One region of the Actinoplanes octamycinicus genome, then DNA from elsewhere that is predicted to be linked to it. Evidence: riboswitches for the same ligand, from Rfam matches in the RefSeq annotation. Region 1 holds a riboswitch; the other holds the start of a gene.
The links. A riboswitch is a leader RNA that binds a small molecule or an ion and turns the genes downstream of it on or off. The one in region 1 is predicted to bind cyclic di-AMP.
Positions count from the first base shown of each region.

Region 2: linked by a shared signal. The riboswitch ahead of BJY16_RS21545 (C40 family peptidase) and the one ahead of BJY16_RS14025 (C40 family peptidase) in region 1 are both predicted to bind cyclic di-AMP.

Region 1 is NZ_JACHNB010000001.1:3,124,124-3,129,934, forward strand. Features, by position in the region: gene BJY16_RS14015 (SDR family NAD(P)-dependent oxidoreductase) at 532-1,215, opposite strand; gene BJY16_RS14020 (sigma-70 family RNA polymerase sigma factor) at 1,753-2,754, shown strand; gene BJY16_RS14025 (C40 family peptidase) at 2,818-3,789, opposite strand; cyclic di-AMP (ydaO/yuaA leader) riboswitch at 3,804-3,939, opposite strand; gene BJY16_RS14030 (DUF3817 domain-containing protein) at 4,135-4,458, opposite strand; gene BJY16_RS14035 (hypothetical protein) at 4,480-4,902, opposite strand; gene BJY16_RS14040 (DUF6158 family protein) at 4,991-5,242, shown strand; gene BJY16_RS14045 (DUF1360 domain-containing protein) at 5,271-5,789, shown strand; gene BJY16_RS14050 (hypothetical protein) at 5,800-5,811, opposite strand, start outside.
Region 2 is NZ_JACHNB010000001.1:4,926,440-4,932,250, forward strand. Features, by position in the region: gene BJY16_RS21530 (cytochrome ubiquinol oxidase subunit I) at 1-1,032, opposite strand, end outside; gene BJY16_RS21535 (BlaI/MecI/CopY family transcriptional regulator) at 1,109-1,459, shown strand; gene BJY16_RS21540 (M56 family metallopeptidase) at 1,456-2,373, shown strand; cyclic di-AMP (ydaO/yuaA leader) riboswitch at 2,487-2,620, shown strand; gene BJY16_RS21545 (C40 family peptidase) at 2,636-3,598, shown strand; gene BJY16_RS21550 (MarR family winged helix-turn-helix transcriptional regulator) at 3,658-4,089, opposite strand; gene BJY16_RS21555 (epoxide hydrolase family protein) at 4,143-5,216, shown strand; gene BJY16_RS21565 (tetratricopeptide repeat protein) at 5,720-5,811, shown strand, end outside.

The DNA.
Region 1 (5,811 bases):
CTGCCCGGGCCGCTCCGTGTGCTGGGCCCCGCTCCGCCCAGCCGGGCCTGTTCTGTTCTGCCGATGCCCGCTTCGTGTGCTCGGCCCCGCTCCGCCCAGCCGGGGCTGTTCTGTCCTGCCGATGGCCGCGTCGTGTGCCGGGCCACGCTGCCTCATGCCCGGCCCATACCGTTCTGCCGGGGTGTCGGGCCCCCACTTCCTCCGTCGGGGCCGGGGGGCCTCGTGCGATTGGTCGTCGGGGTGCCCGGGCGGTCGCGGTCTGGTTCCGCTGGTCACGCCCGGGTCCGGCTCATCCCGGTCAGGCTCGTCCCGGTCCGGCTCGTCCCCGTGGCCAGCCGGCCCGCCCTGTCCGGGCTCCGCCGCGTCGCCGCCGGGGCCCCGCCGCGCTCGAAAGCCCACCCTCCCAGGGGGATCCCCCGCCGATCAGTGTGGCGGACGATCGCTGGATCGCGGGGGTGCCCTGTGGACAACCCGCCGCTGTGGAGAACGCGAGCGATCGACAGGACGGGGACTATGCCTGGCCCACGGGGACTAAGCCTGGCCGTAGACGGGGATCTGCGCGCCGCTGATCGGCGCGGAGGCGTCCGAGGCGAGGAACAGGATGGTGTGTGCGATCACCGCCGGGTCGACCCAGCGGGCCGGGTCGGCGTCCGGCATCGCGTCCCGGTTGGCCGGGGTGTCGATCACGCTGGGCAGCACCGTGTTGCAGCGGATCCGCTGCTTCTTGTACTCGACCGCGACGGTCGCGGCGAAGGCCAGCACCGCCGCTTTCGAGGTGACGTAACCGGCGGCGCCGGGGAACGGCGCCACCGCGGCCCGGGACGAGACGCAGACCACCGCGCCGCCGCCGGCCGCGACCAGGTGTGGCAGGGCGGCCGCGGTGGTCAGGTAGGTGGGTCGCAGGTTGGCGGTGAACATCGCCTCGAACTCGGCGACCGGGGTGTCGGCGATCAGGCCGCTGCCGGCGTACCCGCCGACCAGGTTGACCACCGCCGTCAGCGGGGCGTCCGGATCGCCGGCGGCGGCCTCGGCGGCGGCGGCCGCGCCGGCCGGGTCGGTGAGGTCGGCCGGGACGGCGACGACGCCGGCCGGCAGCCGGTCCACGGAGCCGGGCCGGGCCGGGGCCACCACGCGCCACCCGGCGTCCAGGAACGCCGCGATGGTGGCCGCGCCGAGCCCGCCGGTGCCGCCCGTCACAAGAGCAGTGTTGGTCATGGGAGCAGGTTGTCACACGTACGTGGATGTGCTTTTGCTCACTCCCGGGTCGCTGCCAGGCGGGCCGGGGGAATGTCACCGGATCGGGGAACGTCACCCTGGTGGGCGAGTGAACTGTGGCGCGGCGTGGCGCATTGTGGCCGATGGTCCCGTTCGACTGGCTGGTCACGCTGGGTGAGATCTAATTGACGGTCACGTTTGATTCAGGCTTGTCGTCGGCCGGTCGATGCTGCACGTGAACCCAAGCGGCGGAAAACCCGTAGAACCAGGGTGACGAGCATCGCGGCGCTCAGGTGATGCCCGTCGCTGTGGACGATGAGAGGCCGATGGTGTTATGAGGCGCGCTACGGGTACCCGTCTATCCACAAGACGGCCGCAGAGAGATCGCACTCAGCTAGCGCGCACTGGGCTCTCAGGTAAGACCCAGGCATTCGTGACACTTTCGGATCGCCAGCCGGAATCAGCGCAGGCAGCCATTTGTTGTGTAGATGTCAGCAACCGCAATGCACGAGCTGCGGACGTTACGGGAGAGGGCTGATGGACGCAGGTAATGCCCGTAACAGGGTTAGTGACGGCAATGAGGGGACCGTGGGCAACGTGGAGAAGAACACCGTGATGCGTACCGACCAGGTTGCCGAGGAGCGCGACCTCGTCGGAGTCTACCTGCACGAAATCTCCCGGACGCCGCTGCTGGATGCTGCGCGGGAGGTCGAGCTCTCCAAGTCGATCGAGGCGGGCCTCTACGCCGAGCACCTGCTCGAGCAGGGCGAGGAGCGTCGCGGCGTCAGCCGGGAGGAGCTGGAGCGCCTGGTCACCGAGGGCCAGCGCGCCAAGGACCTGTTCATTCGAGCCAACCTGCGGCTGGTCGTCTCGATCGCCCGGCGCTACGTGCGCTCGGGCATGCCGATGCTCGACCTGATCCAGGAGGGCAACACCGGCCTGGTCCGCGCGGTCGAGAAGTTCGACTACGAGCGCGGCTACAAGTTCTCGACGTACGCGACGTGGTGGGTTCGCCAGGCGATCAGCCGGGCGATCGCCCAGCAGGAGCGCACCGTCCGCCTCCCGGTGCACCTGGTCGAGGACGTCAACCGGATGCGTAACGTGACCCGCCAGCTCGTCCGTGAGCTGGGCGGCGACCCGGAGCCGGAGCAGGTCGCCGCGGCCCTCGGCGTGACCGTGGAGCGGGTCAACGAGCTGACCCGGTGGGCCCAGGACACCGTGTCCCTGGACACCCCGGTCGGCGACGACGGCGACACCAACCTGGGTGACCTGGTGGCCGACAGCGATGCCCCCTCGCCCGAGGAGATCGTGCTGAGCGCACTGGAGCGCCAGCGCATCGAGGGCCTGCTCAACCACCTGGACGACCGCTCGGCCGGCATCATGCGGGCCCGCTACGGCCTGGAGGACGGCCGCGAGCACTCGCTGACCGAGGTGGCCTCGCGCTTCTCGCTCAGCCGCGAGCGGATCCGCCAGCTGGAGATCCAGGCGCTCGGCCGGCTGCGTGAGCTGGCCCGGGCCGAGGGCCTGCAGGCCGCCTGACCCACCACAGCAGCGAAGGCCGGCACCCCGAGGGGTGCCGGCCTTCGGCGTTCCTGCGGCGGGTTACGACACCCGGCCGTACCCGGGGCTGTCCGGGGTCATGATGTTGATCGTCCGGTAGAGCACGTCCCGGCCGGCCGACGGCGCGTCGATGATCTTGCCGTCGCCGACGTAGAGCGCGACGTGCCCGCCACCTCGGTAGAACACCAGGTCGCCGGGCTGGAGCTGGCTCTTGTCGCTGAACATCCGCACGGCACCCTTCTGGGCGGCCGCGTTGTGTGGCAGCGACTTGCCGGCCGCGGCCCAGGCCGCCATGGTCAGACCCGAGCAGTCGTACGAGTCGGGACCGGCGTCGCCGAACCCGTACGGCTTGCCGACCTGCTTGAACGCGAAGGCGACCGCCTTGCCGGCCGAGCCCGCGATCTGCGGGATCTTGCCGGTGTACGAGCCGGTGTCCTCGGTGGCGCTGCCGTAGAGGTCCTCGCGCATGTCGTACAGCTTCTGAAGATCCTTCTTGATCTTCGTCTTCTGCGCGTCCAGCTCCTTGACCTGGAGCTGCTGCTTCTGCTCGGTGGTCTTGAGGGCCGCCTGCTTCTGCGCGAAGGTCTCGGTGGTCTCGGTGTAGGCGTCGATGTCCGCCTGGTTGGCCCGGGTGATCTGCTCCAGGTAGCCCATCCGGTCCAGCAGCTCGCCCTGCTTGCCGCTGAGCAGCACGGTCATCGGGCCGACCCGGCCGGTGATGTACTGCGAGGTGGCGATCGTCGACATCTTGGCGCTGGCCTTGGTCAGCGCCTCCTGGGCCGGTTTCAGCGAGGCGGTCAGCTTCACCGCGTCGGCCTTGGTCTTCTTCAGGTCGAGCCGGGTCTTGTTGTACGTCTCGGTGACGTCCTCGAGTTTCTCCGAAGCCTGGTCGATCTGCTTCTTGAGCTCACTCTCCGACGGGGCCGCGTGAGCGGCCACAGCTCCCGACGTGGTGATCGCGAGTGCGGTCAGCGCGACCACCAGCGCCCGGAGTTTGGTACGGGGGTGTGGCACTGGTCAGGGGCCTTTCTTCCGCTTGTGGCCGCCTACCGGGTTAGCTGACGGGTTCGGGCCCGGAAGATCGCCCTACCGCGCCTCGGCGCGGATTCACCCCGGAAGGTGGGTCCCCGGTTCCCACGGCGACGGGTTCGTCGCCGGTCAAGATTCGGCGGCGTTGGCCGGCGCCACCGGAGGGTTTGTGGCTGCGGACCGGACCAACCGCATCAACTTATCGGGGAAGAAAACAAAATCAAGACCTCGCCGCGTGTTTTCTTCCAATAGTCGGTCTTGCGAACTAAATCCCGATAACCGGCTGTTATTCGATCCGCGCGCAGCGTTATTTCGACCGCCGGAAGCAGACTAATCGTTCAGGGCCGGCTCGAGCGCGGCATTCGGAACCCAATGCCGGGTGACCCGGCGCTCGGCCCAGAACGAGAAGAACGGGATGGTGCCGGCCAGCATAACGATGATCATTCGGCCGAACGGCCAGCGGGCCCGCCGGGACAGGTCGAAGGTGCAGAGCAGATAGACCATGTACAGGAAGCCGTGCAGCGGGCCGATCAGCGCGACCAGCGCCGGGTTGTCACCCAGGTACTTCAGCGGCATGCCGACCAGCACGAGCACGATCAGGAGCACGCCGACGATCCAGGCGATGGTGCGGTAACGGGTGAGGGCGCCCTGCACGGCGGTCTCCTTCTGCTTCTGCTACTTGCTGATGGGGCGGCCGGGGTAGTCGGCGGGCCGGGCGCCGGGGTGCTCGGCCAGCCAGGCCAGGTAGTCGTTGTACGCGTCCAGCTCCGGGTCGGCGGCGTCCGCCGCGGCCGGCTGCACGGCCACCCGGACCGGGCGGCCCAGGGTGACCGGGGCGTCCGGGTCGCGCGCCGGGGCGGGCTCCTCGGCGGTCTCCTCTGGCGGCGCCAGCTTGCGGCGGTGCAGCTGGATCTCGCGGATCCAGATGAACACCACGAAGCCGGCGAAGACCGGCCACTCGAACATGTAGCCCCAGCTGAGCGAGTTGCCCCCGGTCGCCCGGCTGAACTGCCACCAGCCGAGCCCCAGGCAGGCCCCGGTCAGCACCAGCGCCAGGAGGTGCCGGGCGAGCCACGCCGGAGTCCACAGCCCTTTCATGCACCCGAGACTACCGGCGGGTTTGGTGGTCGCCCGCACGGGCAAGCCCCTGGACGAACAGCGGCTATCGAGACAGCGGAGGTGCACGATGACGGACCCGCGAACCGAGGGCGGCGCGGCGGTGGACTTCGAGATCGGGGTCGACCCGGTGAGCCTGCCCGACGACGACCTGTTCCGCGAGCTCGGCAGCCTGTACCGGACCCGGCTGGAGACTCTGCGGCACGGCCCGGACGCCGCGCTGGAGAACCACTTCCGGCGGACCGCCGAGCTGGAGACCGAGTACAAGGCGCGCTATCCGGGACGCGAGATCGACCCCGGCCGGCTCACCCAGGACTTCTGACCCGCCCGGTGCGGAAAGGACCCCCCATATGACCAGCCTGCAGGCCCGTGCCGCGGAGACGGCCCGGGCGTACGCGCCGCACGAGCACCGGCCGCTGGCCGGCTACCTGGTGGCGATGGGCGCCTACGGCGCGCTCGCCGCCGGCCTGGCCGCGGCCGCCAAGCTGACCGGCCGTACGCCTCCGGAACGCCCCGCTCTGGGCGACGTGGTGCTGATCTCGATCGCCACCCACAAGCTGAGCCGGCTGCTCGCCAAGGACGCGGTCACCAGCCCGCTGCGGGCGCCGTTCACCCGGTACACCGAACCGGCCGGGGCCGCGGAGCTCAACGAGGAGGTCCGGGACGAGGGCAGCAGCGTCAAGCACGGCATCGGCGAGCTGCTCACCTGCCCGTTCTGCCTGGCCGCCTGGGTGTCCACCGGACTGACCGGCGGGCTGGTGCTGGCGCCCCGGCTGACCCGGCTGGCGGCGACCGCGCTGACCGCGACCGCCGTCTCGGACTTCCTGCAGATGGCCTACTCGATGGCCAAGGAGAAGGCGGAGGGCTGAGCGGGACGGCTCAGAGGGTGCG
Region 2 (5,811 bases), 1.8 Mb from region 1:
CGCCGCGAGGATCATCCCGGCGATCCCGGCGCCCATCATCAGCCGGAAGGTCCAGAACGCCACCGGGATCATCGGTACGTAGCTGCCCGGCCCGTACTGCGCCACATACTGCGCCTGCAGGTCGTCGATCCCCTGCACCGTCCCGTCGAACGAGCCGGTGCCCAGGAAGGACAGCAGCCGGGGGATCTCCACGGTGAGGAACGGCTTGTCGTGCCCGAGCTTGCCGACCGCGAGAACCGAGAACGGCGCCCCGGTGGTGGTCGAGTAGAGCGCCTCGGCCGCCGCCATCTTCATCGGCTGCACCGCGGTCATCACCTTGCCCAGGTGGTCGCCGGTGAGCGCGGTGAGCGCCCCACCGACCAGGGTCAGCCAGGCGCCGAGCCGGGCCAGCGGCCGGAACCCGCGGTCCGCGGTGAGCCGCCAGACCCCGAGGGCGAGCAGCAGTCCGCCGCCGGCCATCGCCGCGCCGGCCATGGTGTGCGGGAACGCGGCCAGCACCACCTCGTTGGTCATCAGCGCGGAGAAGCTGGTCAGGTGCGCGCGGCCGGTGGTGGCGTCCAGCTCGTACCCCACCGGGTTCTGCATGAACGAGTTGGCCGCCAGGATGATGTAGGCGGAGAGCAGCGTCCCGACCGCCACCACCACGATCGTGGCGGCGTGCAGCTTGCGCGGCAGCCGGCCCCACCCGAAATACCAGACCGCGAGGAAGGTGGCCTCCAGGAAGAACGCGAGCATCCCCTCGACCGCGAGGGTCGGGCCGAACACGTCACCGTAGAACTTGGCGAAGGCGCTCCAGCCCAGTCCGAACTGGAACTCCTGGACGAGCCCGGTGACCACGCCGACGGCGAAGGTGACGATCAAGAGCTTCCCGACGAACTTCGTGAGATCCAGGTACTTCCGCGAGTCGGTGCGCAACCAGGCCAGATGCAGACCGGCCGCGACCGCCGACAGGCTGATCGACAGCGGCACGAACAGGTAGTGATAGATCGTCACGACGGCGAACTGCAGCCGGGTCAGGTCGAGCACGTCCATCGGGTGTCCCCCTCTACGACTCTTCGTAGTAGATACTACGAGACGTAGTACGACTGCCCCTAGTAGGATGGGTCACATGGCACTAGGCGATCTCGAACGCGAGGTCATGACGCAGCTCTGGGACGCTCCCGAGGCGCTGACCGTGCGACAGGTGCACGAGCGGATCAGCAAGAACCGGGATCTGGCGTACACGACGGTGATGACGGTCCTGGACCGTCTCGCCAAGAAGAAGCTGGTCGTCCAGATGAAAGCGGACAGGGCTTACCAGTACGCCGCGGCCCAGTCCCGTGAGGAGATGACCGCGGCCGTGATGCTCGACGCCCTGAGCGCGTCCCCCGATCAGGACGCCGCGCTGGCATACTTCCTCGGTCAGCTGCCCCCCGGCGCGATCCAAGCCGCCCTGAACGCGACGCCGAAAGAGACGTGACCGCACTCCTCCTCGGAACCCTCGGGCTGACCCTGTCGCTGGTCGTCCCGGGCGTTCTGGCCGGCGCCCGCTGGCCGGACCGCGCCCCGGTCGCCGCCGTCCTGCTCTGGCAGGCGCTCACCCTGACCGCGGTGCTCTGCGCGCTCGGCGTGGTCCTGGCCGCCCCGGAGGAGCTGACCCGGGCGGCCGGCGCCGATCACCCGTGGACCGTGGCGGCGCTGGTGTTCTCGCTGGCGGTCGCGGCCACCATCGTGATCCGGCTGCTGATCTCGCTGATCCGGGTGAGTGCCCGGGCCCGGGCCCGCCGCGAGCGGCACCGCACCCTGGTCGACCTGCTGGACCGGGTGGAGCGGCACCGCGAGCTGGGCGGCGCCGAGGTGCGGGTGCTGGACGGCGCGCTGCCGCTGGCCTACTGCGTGCCCGGCCGGGAGCCCCGGGTGGTGCTCAGCGACGCGGTGCTGCGGATCCTGGACCGCGAGCAGGTGGACGCGGTGCTCGCCCACGAGCAGGCGCACCTGCGGCACCGGCACGAGCTGGTGATGGAGTCGTTCACCGCGTTCTACCAGGCGGTGCCGCGCCCGCTGCGGTCCCGGGCGCCGCTGGACGCGGTGCATCTGCTGCTGGAGATGGTGGCCGACGACGCGGCCCGGCGGCGGACCGGGCCGGTCCCGCTGCGCGCCGCGCTGGCCCGGCTGTCCGACGCCGTCCCCCTGGCGGAGGAGGCCCCGGCCGACCCGGCGGGTGAATCGCGCTCCCGCAGGCTCGACCGGCTGGCCGGTCCGGCGCCCACCTCGAGGGGTCTGTCGGTGCTCGCCGGGGTCGCCGCAGCCGGTCTGCTGGTGTTACCCACGGTGATTCTGGTGGTGCCCTGGCTGGGGCAGGCCCTGGATGCCTGGCCGTTCCGGTCACTCTGAGTGCCGCTCGCTGTGCGGGCGGTATCGCCACGCGGGCAAGCTTCATTTGCCCGCATGATCCGAGTACGGTGGTCCCCGGTTCGGCAGCCCCCCATCGTCCAACCGGCCGATCTGACGAACCACCGCCTAATCGCCGCAACGGCGAGCCGGGGACCCAGGTGTGTGGGGTGAAGCCGCGTTCCCGCGGCCGGGCGTGCTTCCCGCTCGAACCCGTCAGCTAACCCGGTCGGCGGCCGAGTGGAAGAAAGGACAACGCACCTACGTGAAACGCGGACTACGCGGCCTGCTTTTCGCGGTGGCCGCTGCCGGACTCGTTCTCACCGGACCTGTCGTTGCCCACGCCACGCCCTCGCCGGGCAGCGTCGAAGATCAGATCGACAAGCAGTGGAACGAGCTCGAGCCCGTCATCGAGGACTACAACGACGTGCACGGCAAGCTCCTCAAACTGCAGAAGCAGCAGAAGCAGCTGAACCAGACGCTCGCTCCGCTGCAGAAGCAGGTCGACGCGGCCCTGGTGGAGGTGCGCGGCCTGGCCTCGGACGCCTACATGCAGGGTCCGCCGAGCGCCCTCGGCGCGATCCTCAGCGGTGATCCGAACGCGCTGACCGAGAAGCTCTCGCTCCTCGAGCAGCTGGCCAGCGACCGTCAGGAGTCGATCGGCGACGTCGTGAAGCTCCGCGACAAGTACGCAGCCGACAAGGAGAAACTGGACGCTCTGGCGTCCGAGATCGCCACTCGGGACACCGACCTCAAGACCAAGAAGTCGGCGATCGAGAAGGAGATCACCTCCCTGCAGAAACTGCGGATCAAGGCGTACGGCGACACGGACGACGGTCCGTTCAAGACCGGTCCGTGCCCGGTGGACTACACCAACGACAAGGGTGGCCGGGCCGCGCAGCGGGCCTGCGACCTGATCGGCAAGCCCTACGTCTTCGGTTCCGAGGGTCCGAACAGCTACGACTGCTCGGGTCTGACGAAAGAGGCGTGGAAGGCCGTCGGCGTGCATCTCGAGCACTACACCAAGGACCAGTGGGGGTCCACGAAATCGGTGAGCCGGAGCGAGTTGAGGCCGGGTGACCTGGTCTTCTACTACTCCGACGTGCACCATGTGGCGATCTACATCGGTGGCGGCATGGTGGTGCACGCTCCGCACACGGGCGACCACGTGCGGATGGCGACGATCGATCGCGGTCCGATCGCCGGCTATCGCCGGCCCGCGGGCTAGCGCTCCGGCTCAGGTGACAGGGCCGCTTCCGGTTTTCTCCGGGAGCGGCCCTGTCTCTTTCACACCCCTGGCGTACGGCCGGAAGCGCCGGCCAGCACTTTCCTCAGCAGCGCGGTGAACTGGTCGCGCTCCTGCGCGGTCAGCGGCGCCAGCAACTCGTCCTGGATCGCCGCCGCCCGCTCGGCCAGCTCCCGCGCCCGCTCCTGACCCTTCTCGGTCACCGTGATGACGTTGCGCCGCCGGTCCGCCGGGTCGGGCGAGCGCGCCACATAGCCGTCCGCCTCCAGCTCGTTGAGCGCGCCCACCAGGTCGCTGAGGTGGATGCCGGTGCGCCGCCCGAGCGCCGCCTGGCTGGCCGGCCCGTCGGCGAGCAGCGACTCCAGCAAGCGGTAGTGATAACCGCGCGCCCCCACCGCGGCGAATCCGTCGCCGACCAGCCGGTGCGCGTGCGCGGCGGTCTGGGTGAGCAGCCAGCTCGGCAGATGGTCCATGTGTCCAGCGTAACATTGGACTGACTAACGTTAGATGCTCTAACGTTAGTCGTATGAACGAATTCCGGCTCCATCTCCCGCAGTCCGATCTCGACGACCTGGCCGACCGGCTGTCCCGCACCCGCTGGCCCGACGAGCTGCCCGGCGCCGGCGACGACTACGGCATCCCGCTCGCCCGGGTCCGTGCCCTCGCCGACCGATGGCTCAAGTTCGACTGGCGCGCCCACGAGGACGAGCTGAACGCGTACCCGCAGTTCGTCACCGAGATCGGCGGCGACCGGGTCGACTTCATGCACCTGCGGCACCCCGACCCGGCCGCGCTGCCGATCGTGCTCACCCACGGCTGGCCCGGCTCCACCGTCGAGTTCCTCGACGTCGTCGACCGGCTCGCCGAGCACTTCCACGTGGTCGTCCCGGCCATCCCGGGATTCGGCCTGTCCGGGCCGACCACCCGGCGCGGCTGGAGCCAGCAGCGGGTCGCCGAGGCGTGGGCCGAGCTGATGGCCTCGCTCGGCTACCGGCGCTACGGCGCACAGGGCGGCGACTGGGGTTCCGGCATCTCCCGGCACCTGGCCGGCGCCGCCCCGGACAACGTGGTCGGCGTGCACATCAACTACCTGCCCACACCCGGCTCGCCGGACGGGCTCTCCCCGGCCGACCAGGCCCGCCTGGCGAAGACCATGGAGCTGGCCAAGAACCGCCATCCGCACCAGCTGCTGTTCGCCTCCGGTCCGCAGACCCCGGCCTACGCCCTCAACGACTCACCCACCGGTCTGCTCGCCTTCTGGGCGGACAAGTTCGACCGCTGGTCCGACCCGGCCACCCCGGTGCCCGACGACCGCATCCTGGCCGACGTCGCCCACCACTGGTTCCACCGGACCGCCGCCTCATCCGCCCGGCTGGTCAAGGAGAGCGGCGTGAACGTCCCGGTGACCTGCGCGGCCCCACTCGGCGTCGCGGTCCTGCCGGCCGACATCACCCAGGCGATCCGCCCGCTGGTCGAGCAGCGCTACGACGTCCGGCACTGGACGGAGTTCCCGCGGGGCGGCCACTTCGCCGCGCTGGAGGTCCCGGACCTGTTCGCCGAGGACGTCACCACGTTCTTCCGCACCCTCGACAACCGCTGACCGCGCGGCTGGTCCGTGCCCGCGTTCCGGTCCGCGCCCATCTTCGTGTTTCGGCCCGCGTTGGGTCCGTGCCCGCGTTGGGTCCGTGCCCGCGTTGGGTCCGTGCCCGCGTTGCCGTCCGCGTTCGCGTTGCGGTCCGTGCCGGCGTTGCGGTCCGTGCCGGCGTTGCGGTCGGTGCCCGCGTTGCGGTCCGTGCCCGCGTTGCGGTCCGTGCCCGCGTTGCGGTCCGTGCCGGCGTTGCGGTCCGTGCTCGCGTTGCGGTCCGTGCCCACCTTCCAGACCCCGCCCACCCAGGGGGAGCCGCCCGAAGACAGTGTGACGCGGAAACGAGATCGCGCGGGGATGGGCTGTGGACAACATGCTGATGTGGATTACTCGCGGCTGAGCCGGCAGTGGCCGCCCTTGGGCCAGCCGGCTGAGTCACCCGTCAAGGCCGGTTTGAGATACCCCTCAGCGCCAGCCGGGGACGGTGGGTGGGCCGGGCGCGGGCATAATCGCGTCTCATGAGCGACGCGTTGATCGACAGCCTCACCGCGGCGGTGCAGGCGCGCCCGGACGACCTGCCGCTGCGGCTGCATCTGGCCGAGTTGCTGGT